2 regions of the Clostridium sp. HCS.1 genome follow, and region 1 is predicted to be linked to the other one. Evidence: riboswitches for the same ligand, from Rfam matches in the RefSeq annotation. Region 1 holds a riboswitch; the other holds the start of a gene.
The links. A riboswitch is a leader RNA that binds a small molecule or an ion and turns the genes downstream of it on or off. The one in region 1 is predicted to bind S-adenosylmethionine.

Region 1 (10,887 bases):
TTATTATATATAACTTTTAGCAACTGTCAACATTTTTATTGAAAGTGCTCCGTTTTCTTTAAGTAACTTTTCACATTCATATAGGGTTGCCCCTGTTGTCATAACATCATCAATAAGTAATAATTTTTTATTTTTGATGTTTTTATCAGTTTTTAATTTAAATGCTCCTTTTATATTTTTGCATCTCTCTTCTTTTGATAATAGCTTTTGTTCTTTAACATTTTTATTTTTTATTACATCATTACATATACTAATATCTAAATTTTTATTTATCTCTTTAGCTAAATATTCACATTGATTAAATCCTCTATTTTTTATTGCTTTTTTGCTACTTGGTATATATACTATATAATCTATATCTATTTGATTTTCTATAATCATATCACATAAAAAATCTACTAATATTGAACCTGCAACAAAATTTTTATTATATTTAAATTCTAATATAAGTTTTTTTAGTACTCCATTGTAGTATCCATATGAAAGAACTCCATTAAATTCTTTTACCCTTTTTATCTTACTTTTGCATAATGGACATATACCTACAAATTCACTTTGGCAAATTATGCAACTATTCTTAGGTGGATAGATAATATCTAACAATTCATCCTTTAATGAAATCAGTATTTTAGTAATCCGTTTTCCCATATATTCTTATTATATCTCCTCGTTATATCTTTAGCTAAATCCATATCTTTAGATATATCCCTAGCTACTAATAACACTTCCCCTATGCTTTTATCCTTAGTATTGTTTCCTACATCTGCACAGAAATATAGTATTTTTTTATAATTATAAAAAGCTTCATCTGCAAACAATACAACTATATCTATACCTTCTGTTTTCATTGAATATTCTCTTATATAATTAGTAATAATAAATGTACTTTTATTTTTATTAATATAAGTACTATCTATTTCTCTTGTGGAATCTTCCTTTAGAAATTTAATTACATTAACATCCTTTATTTTTATTTCTTTAGTATAGTAATTATAAACTTTGTTAATTCTATCTTCAGTAGGAACATAAATTATTACCTTCCTTTTATTATTTTTAAACCACATTAAGTAATCATATAATGTGTATGGGATATCTTCATCAAGCTTTACTCTAGTTGTTATTATTCTTGGTTCTGCAAAGACTTTTTTTCTAATTAAATCTCCTATTTCAAAGGAGTTTCCCATATTTATAACTTTATCTACTGAATATGATATTATCCTTTTAGCATAAATATATAAGTACTCTATCCCAGATCTGATTTCTTCTTTTGAAATTGTGGAGTAAGCACTTATATCATCTATAATACAAATATCATAGTAATTTCTTATATTTTTTATATTTTTAGAATTAATAAAAACTAAGTCTTCAGAGCCATCCAATTCTTTATTGCATGAATACTTAAAACTTGATTTTTCTTTCTTTAATTCTCTTAATATTTCCTCATTGCATTGTTCTCCATTCCATACATACAAAATCTTTTTATTTTCTTCAATTAACAGCTTAATTATATTAAGAAAAATTAATGTTGTATTGTATGGATTTGTTATTATATTTAAAATTTTTGTTTGCTTATTATACCACTTATTTATTTTAGATACACAATTATTAAACTCTTTAACGTTAATTAATATATTATCTACCATTTAAATTCTCCTACTCAGTGAATATTTCATTACTGGTAATATCTAAAATTCTATTTTTTAGAGATGAATATCTACTTACGCTCTTATCATTAGTAATCATATATTGAAGTGCCTTTGGAACTCCAACAACTACAACTAGTTCCTTTGCTCTCGTAATTGCAGTATAAAGCAAATTTTTATTCATAAGTAATGGCGAGCCCATAAATGCTGGAGTAATAATAACTTTAAATTCACTTCCTTGACTTTTATGAATAGTTATTGCATATGCTAGCTCTAATTCATCTAAATATATATAATCATAAATAACTTTTCTTTCATCATCAAAGATTACAGTTAGAGTTTTTTCTTCATCATTAATACTTTCTATAAAACCCATATCTCCATTAAATACGCCTACACCTTCATTATCTCCATATCCGTTTATTCTAACCCACTTCAAAGAATAATTATTTTTAATTTGCATTACTTTATCACCTTCTCTAAAGGTAACTTCTTTTAAATCTTTTTCTCTTTTACTTGGTGATTTTGGATTTAATACATTTTGTAGTTCGTTATTCAAATTTTGTACTCCTAGAATTCCTTTTCTAGTAGGAGTTAATATTTGAATATCTCTATATTTATCCCAACTAGTATTGAATTTAGGAAGCCTTCTATTTATTAAATCTATTATTGTCCTAAGTATTTCATTAACATCTTCCTTGTTCTCAAAGAAAAAATCTCCATCTTTTCTATTTAAAATTGGCATTTCTCCATTATTAATTTTATGTGCATTAGTTACTATTAAGCTTTCTTTTCCTTGCCTAAATATATCCTTTAGTCTTACTACTTTTATAAACTTACTTTCAATTAAATCCTTTAATACATTTCCAGCACCTACAGAAGGAAGCTGATCTACGTCGCCAGCTATAATTAATCTAGTTCCTAATTTTATAGCCTTGAGTAAGCTATTCATAAGCATTACATCTATCATAGATGCTTCATCTATAATAATTACATCTGCTTCTAAGGGTTCACTTTCACTTAGCTTATAATAAGACTTTCCTTCATCACTAACACCCATTTCAAGTAATCTATGTATTGTTTTTGCTTCTCTTCCAGTAGACTCACTCATTCTTTTGGCTGCTCTTCCAGTTGGTGCTCCTAATACTACCTTCATATTGTTATTTTCATAGATTTCAATTATAGCTTTTATTATGGTAGTCTTACCTGTTCCAGGACCTCCTGTAATTATTTCTATTCCATTATCAAAAGCTCCTACTATTGCTTCTCTTTGTGAAGGTGCAAAATTTATATTATATTTTTTTTCGAAAACTCCAATTTCAAACTCAATATCTGAGTTAATACTTCTAAAGTTCTCCATACTCAAAGTTATTATTCTATTGGTTACACCTAATTCACAATAATAATATGGTAATGCAAAAACCGAATCCTTTCCCTCTATTTTCTCAACTTTTATTTTTGAATCTAAAGATAAATTATATAAACTCTCCTCTACCATTTCAGGTGTAGCTCCTAATATTTTGCTTGATTCCCTTATTAGCTCATCCTTTGGCATAAATGTGTTACCTGCGGCAGAAAACTGATTTAATATATATCTAATCCCGCTTTGAATTCTAAAAGGTGAACTTGCTTCAATTCCTATACTCTTTGCTATTCTATCTGCAGTTATAAATCCAATACCACTAATTTCATCTGAAAGAATATATGGATTTTCTAAAATTATCTCTTTAGCATTTGCTCCAAAGGTTTTATGAATTTTTATACATTGATTTGTACTCATTCCATGACCTTGGAAGAATATAACTATATCTTTTAAATCTCTTTGTTCTAAATAAGATTCCTTAATAATCTCAAACTTTTTTGCCCCTATTCCTTCTACTAATTTTATTTTATCGATATCTGTATCTAAAACTTCTAAAGTTTTTTCCTTAAATTTTTCAACTAATCTTTTAGCTGTAATTGGGCCTATTCCTCTTATAATTCCTGTAGATAAATATCTTTCTATTCCCTTTGTAGAATTAGGAAGTATTTCTTCATATTCCTCTATATTAAATTGTCGTCCAAATTGCTTATGAACAACCCATTGACCTTTTAATTTAACATGTTGACCTTCTTTTATAAAAGGAACTACTCCCACTGCATTTATTATTTCCTTTTCAGTTCTAATCTTACTTACTACATATCCAGTGTCATCACTTTTAAATACAATAGATTCCACTATTCCATTTATACAATCTTCCATGTTACATTCTCCAAATCTAAATATTTTTTGTTTATACTATTTTTATTATATAATATATCTCTAATAATACATAATAAAGATTATTTATTTTTAAGAATATTGTTTCAATATGGTATAATAATTATATGTTAGGAAGTATGGAGGTGTTTATATGATTATTAAAAATTGTAATATCATATATCTTGACAAGATAGAAAATGGTTCTGTCTTAATTGAAAATGGAAAAATAAAAGAAATTAATCCAAGTAATTATGATGATGAGGAAGTAATAGATGCCAATGGTTTATATTTATCACCAGGATTTATAGATGTTCATATTCATGGTGCAGGTGGCCATGATACTATGGATGGAACCTTTGAAGCAATTAATGAAATTTCCAAGGTAATAGTTAAACATGGTACTACATCCTTTACTCCAACTACTATGACTGTTGCTGTAGAAGATATTAGAAAGTCAATGAATGTAATAAAAGAAGCAAAGGAAAAAGGAACTGATGGAGCTATAGTATTAGGTGCTCATTTAGAAGGTCCATTTATTAGCCCAAAGGCTATAGGAGCCCAAAATCCTAATTACTTAATTCCACCAACATTAGAAAATTATAATGCAATGGTTGGAGATGCTGAAGATGCTGTAGTATCAATTACAATTGCACCAGAAATACCAGGTGCAAAAGAGTTAATTAAAGAATTATCTCAAAGAGGAGTAGTTTGTTCTATAGGGCATACTAAAGCTACTTATAACGAAGCTATGGAAGGAATAAAGTGTGGATGTGGTCACTCAACTCATCTTTTTAATGCTATGACACCTTTCGCTCATAGAGAACCTGGAGTTGTAGGAGCTATATTTGATAGTGATATAACAACAGAAACTATTTCAGATGGAATCCATGTGTCTTATCCATCACTTAGAATAGCTTACAAACAAAAAACTTCAGACAAAGTTCTTTTAGTTACAGATGCTATGATGGCTTGTGCAATGCCTGATGGAATGTATGCTTTAGGTGGTCAAGATGTTGTGGTTAAAGATGGTGCAGCAAGATTATTAAGCGGAAGCCTAGCAGGCTCAATTCTTACATTAGACAAGGCTGTTAAGAATGTATATAAAAACGTTGGTATGCCTCTATATGAAGCTGTAAAAATGGCTAGCTACAATCCTGCAAAACATTGTAAAGTTTCAGATAGAAAAGGTCTTATTAAAGAAGGATATGACGCTGATTTATTATTATTTGACGAAGATATCAACATTAAAAATGTAGTTGTTGGTGGAAAAGTTATAGTATAAAAAATTATTTAGATATATTTTTATAAATTCTAAAGAATAAAAACAAGGAGATAAATATTATAATAATTACTTTAGCAAAGGCTAGAGAACTTAAAATATAATATTTATCTCCTTTTTAATTAAAGTTTATAAACTCTTTATTAAGCTTAAAATTTTACATATATTTTTTTATTTCTTCTACTTTATTAAGGTTTTCCCATGGTAAATCTAAATCAATTCTACCAAAGTGTCCATAAGCAGCTGTTTGCTTATATATAGGTCTTCTTAGCTCTAAATCTCTAATTATAGCACCTGGTCTTAAATCAAATACCTTTTCTACTATAGCTACTATTTCTTCTTCAGATTTTTTGCCTGTACCAAAAGTTTCAATTTCTATTGATACCGGCTTAGCAACTCCAATAGCATAAGCTAATTGAATTTCTAATTTATCAGCAATTCCTGCTGCAACTAAATTTTTAGCTACCCATCTTGCTGCATAAGCTGCTGATCTGTCAACTTTAGTTGGATCTTTACCTGAAAAAGCACCGCCACCGTGTCTTCCATATCCACCATAAGTATCAACAATTATTTTTCTTCCTGTTAAACCACTATCTCCTTGTGGTCCTCCAACAACAAATCTACCTGTTGGATTTATATAATATTTTGTTTTATCATCTAATAATTCAGCTGGAACTACAGCTTTTATTACATGCTCCATTAAGTCATTTCTAATTTGCTCTTGAGTAACTTCTTCGCTGTGTTGTGTTGATATTACAATGGCGTCTATTCTTATTACTTTATTATCATCATATTCAACAGTAACTTGAGTTTTTCCGTCTGGTCTTAAATATGATAAAGTACCATCTTTTCTAACTTCAGATAATCTTCTTGATAACCTGTGAGCCATAGCTATTGGTAATGGCATAAATTCTTCTGTTTCATTAGTTGCAAAACCAAACATCATACCTTGGTCTCCAGCTCCAACAGCTTCTACTTCATCCTTTTCTCCTGCCCTAAATTCTAAGGCTTCATTAACACCCATTGCTATATCTCCTGATTGCTCATCAATAGATGTTAAAACTGAACATGTATCACAGTCAAATCCATATTTAGCTCTATCATATCCAATTTCTCTTACAGTTTCTCTTACTAGCTTTGGAATATCAACATAGCAATTAGTTGATATTTCTCCCATAACTAAAACCATTCCTGTAGTAACAGCTGTTTCACAGGCTACTCTTGCCATAGGATCTTGTGCTAAGATGCTATCTAAAACAGCATCGGATATTTGGTCACAAATTTTATCTGGATGTCCTTCTGTAACTGACTCTGATGTAAATAATCTTCTCATATTAATATCTCCTTTCATATTTTGATATTAATTCTAAAAATTTAGCTATATAATAAAAAAATCTCTTCGATAAGAAGAGATGTTAAAAATCATAACTTTTCTTATCTTGCAAATCAAATTGCTGGAATTGGCACCACACTCAAATACATGAAGTAGGTTGCCGGGTTTCATAGGGCCCTATCCCTCCACCTCTCTTGATAAGAACTAATATCAAATTTTACTTTTCAGATTATATCACTCTTACTATGAATAGTCAATATTTTCTGTAAAACATTTATTTTCTTATAATTTTTATTTATAAGCAAAAAAAGACAAGGTATACTAACATTGTCTTTGTGGTGGGGGAGGACGGATTCGAACCATCGAAACGAAACGTAACAGATTTACAGTCTGCCCCCTTTGGCCACTCGGGAACTCCCCCTTATTATGGAGCTGGCAATAGGAATCGAACCTACAACCTGCTGATTACAAGTCAGCTGCTCTACCGTTGAGCCATGCCAGCATATATGGTGGAAACAACAGGGATCGAACCTGTGACCCTCTGCTTGTAAGGCAGATGCTCTCCCAGCTGAGCTATGCTTCCATATAAAAATTAAATTAAAATGGTGGGGGAGGACGGATTCGAACCATCGAAACGAAACGTAACAGATTTACAGTCTGCCCCCTTTGGCCACTCGGGAACTCCCCCATTTTATGGAGCTGGCAATAGGAATCGAACCTACAACCTGCTGATTACAAGTCAGCTGCTCTACCGTTGAGCCATGCCAGCATATTCAAATAAATTTAATGGTGGGGGAGGACGGATTCGAACCATCGAAACGAAACGTAACAGATTTACAGTCTGCCCCCTTTGGCCACTCGGGAACTCCCCCATAAAATTTATTTAATTAATTTCAGTCATTTGATTTTACTCGCTCGACTGACAATGACTAGTATATATTTATTATTTATTAATTTCAAGTGTAATATTTGTTCATTAAACGAAATTATAACTATTTTATTCTATTTTTCTTTCATTTTCTCCTATTTAATGCTAATATCTTTTTAAAATTATATTTTTAGCATTTTTATTTATTAAATTTAAATTTAGTCCAAAATACTGGAATTTATAGAGTTTTCTAATATATTTTTAAATATTTCATAGTCAGATGTAGGCATTCTTTTTTTAGCTAATTCTACACCTTTATTAATTTTTTCATTATTATCTTTATCTGAAAAATAGTTGTTAATTTTAATAAAATCTAAAACTGATAATTTTTTCATAATTACATTTAACTTTTCTTTTCTATCATTATCTAAATAATTAAATAAACTATTTGAAAAATTACTTTCCTTTAATAAAATAGTTTCTGTTTCTATTGAATTATTCTCTAAACTTTCCTTTGTATTCATATCATATTCATTTGTATCTTGGCTTAAAATATTATTACTTAAAACTTCTTCACTTTTTAACGGCTCCCAAATAAGTAAAAAATAAATAGGTATACTTGCACCTAATATAATAGTAAATATGTATAGTATTAATTTTTTCATATAATTCACCACCTTCATTTAATTACTCTCCTATTTATATTTTTTTATACATTTAATTATATTTTTATTATCTTAAACATATATTGGTATAATCGGGGGGTGAATTCTAGTGAAGCATAAAGTACATTATGATGATCATAATTCCTTCATTGAGATTGCTAATAAAATAAAAAAATATATGAATGAAAATACAGTAATAATTTGTGTAGGTACAGATAAATGCATTGGTGATTCCCTTGGTCCACTAGTAGGTAGCATTTTAATAGAAAAGAACTTCCTATTACCAGTTTTCGGAACACTACAATCTCCTATTCATGCTTTAAATATTGAAGAAAAATTAAATTATATTAATAAACTTCATCCAAACTCACTAATTATCGGAATAGATGCTTGCCTAGGAGAAGAAAATTCTATAGGTGAAATTCATATTCGTGATTATCCAATTCACCCAGGAAAGGGAGTTGGAAAATCACTACCAGAGGTTGGGGATATTTCAATAATAGGTATCGTAGATTCTAGTGACAGTGCTGCATTTTTTACTAGTAGAAGCATTAGATTATATTTAATCATGGAAATGGCTAAAGTAATATCAAATGCTATTATATCATCTTACTCTCTATAGAATTTAATATAAATAAAAAGGGAGCTCTTTAAGCTCCTTTTAAATTATGTAGAAATTACATTTATTCAATTAAACTGATTTCTTCATCATTTATATTAATATCTAACTTATCTAAATATCCTAAAACCTTACCTGTTCCTTCTGCCACTGCTTCAACAGAATTATTTGCAATTTCAACATTTACGCCAGTTTCAAGTTCTATTAATTTATCCAATCCGAATAATAAAGAACCCCCACCAGTCATTAAAATTCCTCTTTCAATTATATCAGAAGCAAGTTCAGGCGGTGTTTTTTCCAATACTGATTTAACACTCTCTACAATTAATGATACAGATTCCTTTAATGCTTCATTAATTTCATTAGATGTAATAGAAATTTCATCTGGTAATCCTGTGATTAAATTTCTACCTTTCATAGTTGTAGTTAATTTCCTTGAATCCTTTAATGCCGAACCAACAGTAACTTTTAATTCTTCTGCTGTTTTTTCACCTATCATTATCTTGTACTTATTTCTAACATATTTAATTATAGCTTCATCAAAAGAATCTCCAGCTACTTTAATAGATGCCCTTACAACTATTCCACCTAAGGATATTACAGCGATATCAGTAGTTCCTCCACCGATATCTACTACCATAGACCCATTAGGCTTAGTTATATCTAAACCTGCTCCAATAGCTGCTGCTAGTGGTTCTTCAATTAAATTAACCTTTTTTGCTCCTGAATTTCTTGCAGCATCAATTACTGCTCTTTTTTCCACTTCAGTTGCTTGAGATGGAACACATACTATTACCTTAGGAGCTGTAATCTTACTCTTTCCGTAAGCCTTTTTTATAAATTCCTTTAACATCTTTTCTGTTATTTCATAATCTGATATAACACCATCTTTTAATGGTCTTACTGCTACTATATTTCCAGGCGTTCTTCCTATCATTTTTCTTGCTTCTTCGCCAACAGCAAGTACTTTATTGTTATTTCTATTTATAGCTACTACTGATGGTTCTTTAAGTATTACACCTTTCCCCTCAGCATAAACTAAAACTGTAGCTGTTCCTAAGTCGATCCCTAGATTACCCCTATTCTTCCAAAACCACATTCCTGTTCACTCCTAATCTCAAACTATATAATTTTAATAAAACAATATCTTATACATAAAAATTTACAATATTTGCCCTATTTCTAATTATATATGGAATATGGTAAACCTTCAATATTTTTATATTCTTAATAAATAATTATTTACCTATCTCTATTGTCCAGAAGTTTTGTACTTAATTTTAGTAGCATTTCCACCTCTAATATGTCTTTCTGCTTTATTTAATTCTAATATTGAATGTGTTTCCTTGGCTATTGTTGGATTTATCTTAGGTAATCTTTCTGTCATATCTTTATGAATTGTACTTTTACTTACTCCAAATACTTTTGCAGTTTTTCTAATTGTATCTTTTGATTCTATAATATATTTTGCAACTTCTAAAACTCTCTCTTCTATATAATCCTTCAAAAATATTACCTCCCTTTATAATAAAATTTATTCATATACTTTAATATTTACTGTTAATACAAAACCAATAATGAAAATGTAAAATTGAGGTAGAAACTCTTTAATGAGTTCTAAAATGAATATACCTTTTTCAAGCTTATATAAATTACATCAACAATTTTACATTTTTCATTCTACATTTTTTAATTTTGAACTATTTACAATAATTTCATTTAATTATTCTTCATTAAATGTAAAATAAGTTGTTGGATCTAAATCTTTACCATCTGAATCTTGAACTTGTATATTTAAATGTTCTCCAAACTCTGTGTTAGTAAATATTTTTGAACTACTTCCAACAGTTCCTATAACTGTTTCTTCTGTAACTCTATCACCAACATTTACCCTAATATCATTTGATAAATTAGTATACTTTGTATACAAACCATTTGGGTGAGCGATAACTATATAATTACCATCATCTACTTTGGTTGATATCTCTTTTACTTCACCAACAGCAGCTGCCATAACTTCGGTTCCTAAAGCAGCACTTATATTTATTCCTCTAATGTTTCTACTTGTTCCATCAGACATAGCTTGAGGCTTTGGATATGTATATCCTCTTGATATTACCCCTTCTATAGGATTTGAAAATACAACTTGAGTATTTGTTCCTGATGAAACATCAACACCTTCTTCATTAGAAGCTATATCTTCTTCATCTTGAGTTAACTCACCATCACCATTACCTT
Region 2 (10,887 bases), 170 kb from region 1:
ATATACTCCTTTCAATATAAACATCTATTATATTACTCAATACAATACAATACAATTACTCACTTCCTATAAGTTTATCAATTCGTAATAGTTAAGATTATTCCTTCGTATTTTTAGTATCTCTTATTTCATCAATAATAGAATACGTACAATAGAGCATAGTAAAAACAATTATTGTTGCAACTGCAATACTAGTTTGTTCCTGGTCAAACCCTATTAATTCAAATAAAATAAGAAATCCGATAATAATAACAATTGATAATAAAAAAGCCCTAATAAAATTTTTACCATTATTCATAAATTACACCTCATAATATTTATTAACTCTTAATTAAATACAATTACTTAGATCCTATAAATTAATTTGTAATATTTCAAAATTAATATTCTTTATATAAGCTTGATATTAATGTATATCCTAAGACAATATTTGCTATAGTAAATACACTGCTAAATGAATTTGGAATTTGAATAAAAGTTAAAACTAAATATTGCATAGAAAAAATTAGAGAAGGTATTCCTAAAATTATTAATTTAGTAATATCAAATTTCCATTTTCCTTCCTTAGTTAATTCTGATAAAAACTTATCTAAACCTAATACCATACCAATTCCGCCAAAGAATATCAGCTTTACCATTGTAATTAACCAGTAGTTATAAATAAAAGTTATTTTTGCTTCTTCATAATGTTTTGCCAATATACTTGAACCTAAATAATATAAACTTATAAGAAGAATAAGATAAATAAGATATTTTACTGTATTTTTACTATTCATTTTATTTTTTCTCCCCAATACCTAGTATTTTAATACAAATGTATAATAATATATATTCTTATTATACATTAATTGGGATATAATTCCACAAAGATAATGACATTATACAGAATTGAAAAAATTAATTAATTATCAACATTCAAATAAAATAGAGTCTTTTATTATTAAAAATTAAATATTTATCATGGGATTCAAGTTAATGATTAATGTATAATAATTATATAATTTACTACAAAAGGAGAATAAAATGGATAAATCTTTAAAGATAGAAAAAACTAAAGAATTTGTGAAAAACAAACTATATGGAGAAGGAAGTGGACACGATTGGTTCCATATAGAAAGAGTATATAACTTATCTAAATATATAGCTGAAAAAGAAAATGCAGATTCTTTTATTGTTGAAATGACTGCATTATTACATGATATTGATGATTGGAAATTTTCAAAGTCCAATGATAGTAATACTACCGTTACAGAAGATTTCTTAAAGTCCATAGAAGTAGACGAATTATCCTCTGAAGCAATAATAAAAATAATAAAAACTATGTCTTATAAAGGTGGAGTTGTGGATTCAACCCAACATACAATTGAAGGGAAAGTAGTTCAAGATGCAGATAGATTAGATGCTATAGGTGCAATAGGAATAGCTAGAACCTTTGCTTATGGTGGCAGTAAAAATCGTCTAATGTATGATCCATCAATAAAACCTATGGATTTTAAAAACTTAGATGAAGTTAAAAATGCAGAAAATCATACAATAAATCATTTTTATGAAAAATTATTAAAATTAAAAGATTTAATGAATACAGATACAGCAAAGGAAATAGCAGAAAAAAGACATAAATTTATGGAAGAGTTTTTAGATGAGTTTTATAATGAATGGAACTTTAAAGGAATGGATTAATATTGTGTATTATTTCTCCTTCTTTTACTTATATTAATATAAGGAGTATAATATTAATAAAAGGGTGATAATTATGAAGGTGTTAGTAATGACTATTAACTTAAGGGCTGAATGGGTTCATTCATTAAAAGAAAAAAGAATGATAGTTAGAAGTGTAACTCAAAAGCTTAAAAATAAATTTAATATATCAGTAAATGAAGTAGGTAATCAAGACATTCATAATTATATTACTATTGGAGTATCAGCTATTTGTGCTACAAATGCACAAGTAGATTCAACATATGAAAATATAATAAATTTTGTTGAAGAAAATACTGATGCAGAATTAATGAATATAGATAGGGAAGTAATAATATTCTAAATATTTTCGTGATAGTTATTGACAATTTAAGTTAATAACAGTATAGTATTAATATAAAATTTAATAAACATTTTTTAATGTTTCTTATCAAGAGTGGTGGAGGGACTGGCCCTGTGAAACCCAGCAACCTGTAATAGGTGTGATAGGCTTAATTTTTATTGAGCTTAAATTACGCATATTAAGTTTGGTGCTAAATCCTGCAGCTTTTAAGCTGATAGATGAGAGAATAAATCAATAAGTGAATTTACACGCACTAGAGAATTTATTCTCTAGTGCGTTTTTTGTTTTTATTGAAGTTCTTATTAGGAGGGACGTAAATGATTGAAATTAGAAACTTAACTAAAAAATTTAATGATGTAGAAGTTATTAAAAATGTATCATTATCAATTGAAGAAGGAAAGATATATGGAATAATAGGACATAGTGGAGCAGGAAAATCAACTTTACTTAGATGTATAAATGGACTTGAAGGTTATGAAGATGGCTCAATAAATGTTATGGGAAAAGAAGTTAAAGATTTAAAAGGATATGAATTAAGAGAATTTAGAAAAAAGCTAGGTATGATATTTCAAGGCTTTAATTTATTAAATAGAAAAACTGTATTTGATAATGTAGCATTACCATTAGAAGTATGGGGCTTTGAAGAAGAATATAAAGAGTATAGAAATAATTTAGGGAATAAAAAAAGTATTGGCTATAGAGCTTATAGAAAGAAAAGAATAAATGAAAGGGTAAATGAACTTTTAGAATTAGTAGGACTTTCTGAAAAAGCAAAAGTAAAGCCAGCTAGTTTAAGTGGAGGGCAAAAACAAAGAGTAGCTATAGCAAGAGCATTAGCATTAGAACCTAAAATATTACTTTGTGATGAAGCAACATCAGCCTTAGATCCTAAGATAACAAAGGACATACTATCACTTTTATCTAAGATTAATAAAGAACTAGGTATAACTATTGTAATAGTAACTCATCAGATGGAAGTGGTAAAAGAAGTTTGTGAAAAAGTTGCATTAATTGAAGGAGGAATATTAAAGGCAGAGGGAAAAGCAGAAGAATTATTCTTAAGGCCAGGAGTATCATTAAAGAAATTCCTTGGAGAAGAAGAGGACCTTTTACCTAATAAAGGTATTAATATTAAATTATTCTTCCCAAGTACATCTTCAGAAAATGCTCTTATAACAAAGATGGCAAGAGATTTAAATGTAGATTTTTCAATAGTTTGGGGAAAGCTTGAAAAGTTTAGAGAAGATATATTAGGTAATTTAGTTATAAATATTGAGGAAGAAGATAAGGACAAGGTTATAGCTTATCTTCAAGAAAGAGATGTAGTATTGGAGGTGCTTAATTAATGTCAGAAATATTAATAGAAGGATTTAATAAAACCATAATAATGGTATTTTTCTCAACACTATTTTCAGTAATATTAGGTTTTATTCCAGCCATTGCGTTAATAGTAACAGCACCAAAGGGGTTAAGGCCTAATAAAGGAGTTTATAAAACTTTAGATACAATAATTAATATTTTAAGAGGTTTTCCATTCTTAATTTTAATGGTGGCAATAATGCCCTTTACAAAATTATTAGTAGGAAAGTCTATAGGAACCACAGCAGCAATAGTTCCACTTACTATAGCAGCAGCTCCATTTGTAGCAAGAATAATAGAATCAGCTTTAAAAGAAGTAGATCCAGGAGTAGTAGAGGCAGCTAAGTCCTTTGGAGCATCAAATATTCAAATAATATTTAAGGTTATGCTTAAAGAAGCAGTACCATCAATAATTTCAGGATTAACATTAACAATAATAAGCATAATTGGATATTCAGCTATGGCAGGAACAGTAGGCGCAGGTGGACTTGGTGATTTAGCAGTAAGATATGGGTATCAAAGATACCAAACAGATGTAATGATAGTAACAGTAGTAATCTTAGTAATAATAGTACAAGTTCTACAATCACTAGGAAACTACTTATATAAAAAATTATCACAATAAATTAAATTAAGGGGGCTTTAAATATGAAAAGAAAATCAATTTTATCAATTTTATTAGCAGGGGCTTTAGCAATGGGCTTAGTAGGATGTGGAAATAAGGCGGATGATAAATCTGGTTCAGCATCTGAAGATAAAACAATAACAATAGGGGTTAGTCCTGTTCCTCATAAGGAAATAGTAGAGCAAATAGTACCAGATCTTGAAGCGGAAGGATATACAGTAAAAATAGTAGAGTTTACTGATTATGTAACGCCTAATACAGCATTAGATGAAGGAGAATTAGATGCTAACTACTTCCAACACATAGCTTATTTAAATGAAACTAATGAAAGTAAGGGCTTAGACTTAACTTATACAGCAGCTATTCACTTAGAACCATTAGCAGCTTATTCTAAATCTATTACAGACTTAAAAGATCTTAAGGATGGAGCAACAGTTGCTATACCAAATGATCCATCAAATGAAGCTAGGGCTTTAAGATTAATTGAAAAGGCAGGTTTAATTAAATTAAATGATGGAGAATTAGTTACTCCTAAGGATATTACAGAAAATGCTAAGAACCTAAAATTTGAAGAATTAGAAGCAGCACAATTACCTAGAGTATTAGATGAAGTAGATTTAGCTGTTATCAATGGAAACTATGCACTTGAAGCAGGATTAAATCCATCTAAAGAAGCTTTAGCAATAGAAGATGCAAATGCAGAAGCAGCTAAAAATTACAGAAATATATTAGCTGTTAAAAAAGGCAATGAAAATAGCGAAAAAATTCAAGCATTAACAAAGGCTTTAACTTCTGAAAAAGTTAAGAAATTTATAGAAGAAAAATATAGTGATGGAACAGTAATTCCAGCATTCTAAAAAGTTGATTTTTAGGTATTTTTATAAAATTAATTAAAGGATTGTTAGTTACCTATAATAAAAGTAGATAAATATTATATGCAGTTCACTTAGAGTAAATCTAGGAAAGAATGAATATAATGTCTATCTACTTTTTTATTACAAATATAATTTAAATAAGCTCATATGTTATAATAGAATGAAAATAAAACTAAGGATGGTAGTAATGAAAAAAATATATATATTGTTAATGGCTATTTTTATTACTATTTTTACAGGATGCAGATATAGCGGAAATATAGAAACAATAAAAAATAAAGATACATTGGAAAGAGAAAATAGCAGACTTATAGAGTTAATTGATAATAAAACAAATGAAGTATTAGGAGATTATAAGAATAATGTAGCTATTTATTTTAAGAATTTAAATACTGATGAAGAATACACTTTAAATCCAGATAAATATTATATAGCTGCAAGTACAAATAAAGTTCCTTTATCGATGTTAATATTAGATGAAGTTATAGCTGGAAATAAATCATTAGATGATTTAATTCATTTTAGTGAAGAGGATAAGGAAGAAGGAAGTGGAGTTTTAAGTAGTTTAGATGAGGTTCCTGATATAACCATTAATGAAGCTATATATTTATCTATTGTAAATTCTGACAATATAGCTAAGAATATGTTATCACGAGTAGCAGAAACTAACATTACTGATTATATGAAAGAAATTACAGAAGATAATAATATACCTAAGGGAAATTATACAACAGCAAGGCAGATTGGAATTTTATTAAATAATTTATATGAAAATCCAGATAATAACCCATATTATAATACCCTTATAGAATATATGACTAAAACTACTTACCATGATAGATTAGATAAGTATTTAGATTATAATAAATTTGCCCATAAAATAGGAAATTACTACAGATATTATCATGATATAGGGATAATTTATGGAGAAGATCCCTATATATTAGTTATTTTAACTAAGGATATTGGAGAATTAAGTACAAATCCCTATGAAGATGGTGGGGAAGATGAAAGATATTTACTTGATTGGGGCGAAGAAGCTTGTGAACTTATAGCTAGATTATCTAGAGAAATATATACTATAGTAGAAGAAAGTAAAAGGTAGGTGATACTTTGGAAAGGTTATACTATGAAAATCAATATATAAAGGAATTTGATGCTAAGGTAATAGAAGTTAAAGAAGTTGATGATATTTATCATATAGTTTTAGATAAAACTGCCTTTTTCCCAGGGGGAGGAGGGCAAAGCTGTGATTTAGGATACATAAATGATAATGAAGTTTTAGAAGTTTATGAAGAAAATAATTTAATTTATCATGTATTAAAAGAATCCTGTAAAATTAATGATACTGTATTCTGTAAAATAGATTGGAATAGAAGAGAAGATGGAATGCATCAGCATTTAGGTCAACATATATTATCAGGCTGCTTTTTTAAATTATTTAATGCCAATACAGTAAGTATTCATCTAGGGAAAGAAATAAGTACAGTAGATATTATAGGTGAACTTAATGAAGAAATGGTTAGAAAAGCAGAAGTCTTAGCTAATGAAGTAATTCATAAGGGAATAGAAGTAAGTTTTTTAGTTCCTAATGAAGAAGAATTAAATGATATGAATTTAAGGAGAGACTTACCTAATACAGAAGAGGATATTAGAGTAGTTAAAATAGGTGATTTAGATATTAATGCTTGTTGTGGTGTTCATCCTAGCAAAACATCAGATTTAAGGATGATAAAGATTAAAAAGTTTGAGAAAAACAAAGGAAATACAAGAATAGAATTCTTAGCAGGAGAAAGAGCTATTAAGGATTCATTACTTAAAGATAAAGTCCTTAGAGAAATTTGTAATTATTTAAATAGTAATGAATATGAAGCCTTAAATGGAATAAAAAATTTAAAGAATTCCTTAGAAGAAATAAAAAAGGAAAAAAAGATATTAGAAGAAGAATTATTGAATTATGAAGAAGAAGTACTTATTAAAGAAGGAGAAAATCTAGGAAAATATATTATTATTAAGAAGATATATTTTAATAAATCAATAGATTATGTTACAAGACTTGCTAATAAAATAACCGAAAGAGATAATATTATCTGTTTATTTGCAATAAGACTTAAGGAAAAAGCTAATATAATTCTTGCTTCTTCAAAAAATATAGAAAATATTAATATGGGACAAATACTTAAAGAATATATTTATATAGTTAATGGTAAAGGTGGGGGAAGTAAGACTTTAGCCCAAGGTGTTGGGGAAGTAGATAAAATAGAAGAATTTTTAAATATCATAAATGAAAATATATTTTAGAGCTAGGAATATAACATTTATACATTTTTTGTTGAAATAGTAATGATAAAAATTAAATTTGTAACCAACTATCGAAATTCCCAATATACTAAATTATAAAGTAATGCAATATTTATATTATTACTATATAAATAATGGGAGGGAAAGAGTTGGCAAAATGGGTATTGGATGCAGGTCACGGTGGAAAAGACTCAGGAACAGTGGGCAAAAATGGAAGAAGAGAATCTGATATAGTTTTAGAAGCTGTTTATGAGGCAAAAAGATTATTAGAAAGAAACGGTGAAATAGTATTGCTTACAAGAGCATCTGATATATACTTAGATGTCATGGACAGAGTAGAAATAGCAAATAATTGGGAGGCAGATTATTTTGTTAGCTTCCATATGAACTCCTTTGTAGATAATTCTGTTACTGGAACCGAAATTGTAATATTTGAAAAGGGACATAAATCAGAAGAATTAGCAAGATTTTTAAAGGATGAATTACTTGCTAATTTAAAATCTAAGGATAGAGGAATAAAGGAAGGTAGCTATACTATTTTAAGGGAAACTAAGATGCCTGCAGTTATTATTAATGCTGAATTTTTATCAAATGAAGACATAGAAAAAAACTTTAGTAGCATAAAGTATGGATACATGGTAGCAAGAGCTTGTTTAACTATGGTTAATAAAGTTTTAATTGATATTCCAGTGAAAAAGCCAAAGACTCCTACAAGAGAGGGCTGGAGAATTTGTATAGGATATTATAGAGATTATGAAACTGCTGAAGAGGAAGTAATTAGATTGCAAAATGAGGGCTTTAAAGATGCCTATGTGGTTCCATATCCAGAAGAAAATATAATCAAGAAAGAATGAAAAAATGAAAGAATGAACTATGGAAGAAGTAAGAAGTAAGAAGTAATAGTTAAGAGATAAGTAAGATAATGGAGGCTGTAAAAGTGGATAATTGAATTTATCCACTTTTGATTTGTAATAGTTTAAAATTGCTTATCTAATTTGCTTGATAAAATTGAATTTTTTCTCTTTAATTTTTGCTTGACAGAATAGATTATATTTATAACTAAAGTAATAGCTATTAATATATGTAGAATAATGTGATAAGCATCGGGAATATATACTGTCTCTGAGCTGAAAATTTTAATTGTCTCCTTAAAATATTCAATTTTCCCTTCAGTACTGCCCATAAATCCACTTCCGAATAGGGTATACCATTCATGACTTAAAAATTGAAGGATAATCCACAGTGAATTCCATAATAAAAGAATATACTGTCCTATATTCTCTTTTATTATGAATATAATAAATGCCATTAAGGGGATAATCATAAAAATCCAATCTTCTTTATATGAGGGTGTAACTAAATATTTATTTTCAAATTTAATTCCTATCATAGCTAAAAAATACCATAAAAGAAGAACTATATTTGAAATTATACAATATTTTTTCTTCATTATTTTCTCCTATAACTTTTTCAATAATCTATTTAATAATCTCTAAATTATTTCTTACAATTTAATAGTATGATGAATTAATAATACAAATGCGTGATAATATATATTCTTATCATACATTAATTTTAAACTATAATTCTATAAGAGATGAGAATAATATATTTAATTTAAAAAAAGTCATAAATTATAAACATTCAAATAAAATAAATCCATTTTTAAAATAGTGTTTATGCATTAAGGAAGTAAATATTATCTTTATTGTTAAAAAGAGTAAATAAGAGTATAATATTTTAAAGAATTGAAAGGTGGATGACTATGAGAACCATGAGAAGAAAAGATAGAGAAGTAACAGATATTAACGAAAAGATGGAAATAATAAATAATTGCAAGGTTGTTAGGTTAGCTATGAAGGATAAGGAAGGTTTATATATTGTACCACTTAATTTTGGATATTCCTATTTAGATAGTAAGTTAACTTTATATTGCCATTCTGCTAAGGAAGGAAGAAAATTAGATGCTATAGAGGAAAATTCAGAGGTAGCATTTGAAATGGATTGTGAACATAAATTAATTGAGGCTAAGCTTGCTTGTTTATATGGATTTTATTTCAAAAGTATTACAGGAAATGGTGTTGCATCAATAGTTGAAGATATGGAGGAAAAGAAGATTGCTCTTTCATTACTTATGAAGCATCAAACAGGAAAGGATTTTACTTTTGAGGACAAGCATGCTAAGGCAGTAACTGTTTTCAAGGTAGAAGTTACTAATTTCTCAGCTAAAGAGTATAAATAAACTTCCATACATAGATGAAATGAAAAATTACTATGGAAAACTAGAACAACCATATTTTCTATCAGGGGGCTTTGTAGAATTTATTATTAATGAATATGGATATGATAAGATAATTGATTTAATTAAAAATCCTGATGATATAGAAAAGATTATAGACACGACAAAAGAAGAAATAATAGTTAAATGGAATGAATATATCCTTAGTAGCTATTAATATGTTTAAAATAGGAGGAACAGAATGATAAGCAATTATTTATACTTGATTTCTATAGGATTAGTCTTTATGACAATTATATTTATAATATATAATTACATTTTATTAGGAAAAAGAAAAAAAGCTGATCATAAAGATGATAATAACAAAGAAAATATAATAAAGAACTACAAAAAGAATATAATGAATTTGGTAGTAATATTAATAGTTTGTATCTCGTTTGCATTTTATTTTTCAAGACCTGTAGACATATATAAAACAGTAAATATAGGTAAAAACATAAATTATGAAAAAGTTAATGTATATGGAAATATTACTAGTTTTGATATGATTGAATTAGATTCAGGTAATGGTGAGAAAGTATTTGATTTATTAGAAAAGTATAAGTATAAAAGGATTTTTAACTTTAGTGATGCTACTGGAGGAGATGCACAATTTATTTTATTTGAAAATACTGATGGTAAGCCTGGAATAATAGAAGTTTGGCGTAAGGGGTATATTAGAATACCAAATCATAAGGTTTATAAAGTTGAATCAGAAGACAAAGAAGAATTATACGGTAAGTTATCAAGTCTTCTTAAAAATTTATAATTATATTTATTGATTATAAAAATCACACCATTAATATGTTTTATTAATAGTGTGATTTTTTTTTACTATTAGATTTGTAATATAAATTATCAGAAAAAATTAAGAAAATTTAGTGGGGGTTATGAAATAAACAGTATTTTATTTGGCAATAGCAAATGATATAATTATACTTAGAAAAAAATGGGTTTAATTACATATTATTAAAGGTAATTTAAAATTATAAAGAATAAGTAAAGGTCGTGTAATTATGAAGTTATTATCAATAATAATTCCTTGTTATAATTCAGAAAACTATATGAAATATTGTATAGAGTCGCTTTTACCAGGTGGAGATGATGTAGAAATACTTATAGTAAATGATGGCTCAAAGGACAAAACAGCTGAAATTGCAGAGTCTTATGCTAATAAATATCCATCAATTATTAAAGCAATTCATCAAGAAAATGGTGGACATGGTGAGGCTATAAATACTGGAGTGAAAAACGCAACAGGGTTATATCTGAAAGTTGTTGATAGTGATGATTGGGTAGATACTAGAGCTTACTTTAAGATATTAGATGCTATAAAAGATTTCTATAATAATAGAGAATATGTTGATATGATAATCAGTAATTTTGTATATGAAAAAGAAAATGCTAA

Region 2: linked by a shared signal. The riboswitch ahead of ACFYH6_RS15100 (methionine ABC transporter ATP-binding protein) and the one ahead of metK (methionine adenosyltransferase) in region 1 are both predicted to bind S-adenosylmethionine.

Annotation. Positions count from the first base shown of each region.
Region 1 is NZ_CP170704.1:3,319,110-3,329,996, forward strand. It holds gene ACFYH6_RS15875 (ComF family protein) at 4-648, opposite strand; gene ACFYH6_RS15880 (hypothetical protein) at 621-1,643, opposite strand; gene ACFYH6_RS15885 (ATP-dependent RecD-like DNA helicase) at 1,654-3,885, opposite strand; gene nagA (N-acetylglucosamine-6-phosphate deacetylase) at 4,037-5,167, shown strand; gene metK (methionine adenosyltransferase) at 5,322-6,497, opposite strand; SAM riboswitch class I at 6,596-6,701, opposite strand; tRNA gene ACFYH6_RS15900 (tRNA-Tyr) at 6,834-6,918, opposite strand; tRNA gene ACFYH6_RS15905 (tRNA-Thr) at 6,925-6,999, opposite strand; tRNA gene ACFYH6_RS15910 (tRNA-Val) at 7,005-7,080, opposite strand; tRNA gene ACFYH6_RS15915 (tRNA-Tyr) at 7,101-7,185, opposite strand; tRNA gene ACFYH6_RS15920 (tRNA-Thr) at 7,192-7,266, opposite strand; tRNA gene ACFYH6_RS15925 (tRNA-Tyr) at 7,285-7,369, opposite strand; gene ACFYH6_RS15930 (hypothetical protein) at 7,584-8,030, opposite strand; gene yyaC (spore protease YyaC) at 8,140-8,652, shown strand; gene mreB (rod shape-determining protein MreB) at 8,714-9,748, opposite strand; gene spoIIID (sporulation transcriptional regulator SpoIIID) at 9,902-10,156, opposite strand; gene ACFYH6_RS15950 (M23 family metallopeptidase) at 10,373-10,887, opposite strand, start outside.
Region 2 is NZ_CP170704.1:3,151,133-3,162,019, reverse strand. It holds gene ACFYH6_RS15120 (hypothetical protein) at 98-298, opposite strand; gene ACFYH6_RS15115 (hypothetical protein) at 381-776, opposite strand; gene ACFYH6_RS15110 (HD domain-containing protein) at 1,024-1,680, shown strand; gene ACFYH6_RS15105 (DUF503 domain-containing protein) at 1,754-2,041, shown strand; SAM riboswitch class I at 2,123-2,266, shown strand; gene ACFYH6_RS15100 (methionine ABC transporter ATP-binding protein) at 2,359-3,387, shown strand; gene ACFYH6_RS15095 (methionine ABC transporter permease) at 3,387-4,025, shown strand; gene ACFYH6_RS15090 (MetQ/NlpA family ABC transporter substrate-binding protein) at 4,049-4,882, shown strand; gene ACFYH6_RS15085 (serine hydrolase) at 5,088-6,005, shown strand; gene ACFYH6_RS15080 (alanyl-tRNA editing protein) at 6,014-7,201, shown strand; gene ACFYH6_RS15075 (N-acetylmuramoyl-L-alanine amidase) at 7,351-8,055, shown strand; gene ACFYH6_RS15070 (hypothetical protein) at 8,178-8,651, opposite strand; gene ACFYH6_RS15065 (pyridoxamine 5'-phosphate oxidase family protein) at 8,967-9,443, shown strand; gene ACFYH6_RS15060 (hypothetical protein) at 9,463-9,657, shown strand; gene ACFYH6_RS15055 (hypothetical protein) at 9,682-10,248, shown strand; gene ACFYH6_RS15050 (glycosyltransferase family 2 protein) at 10,496-10,887, shown strand, end outside.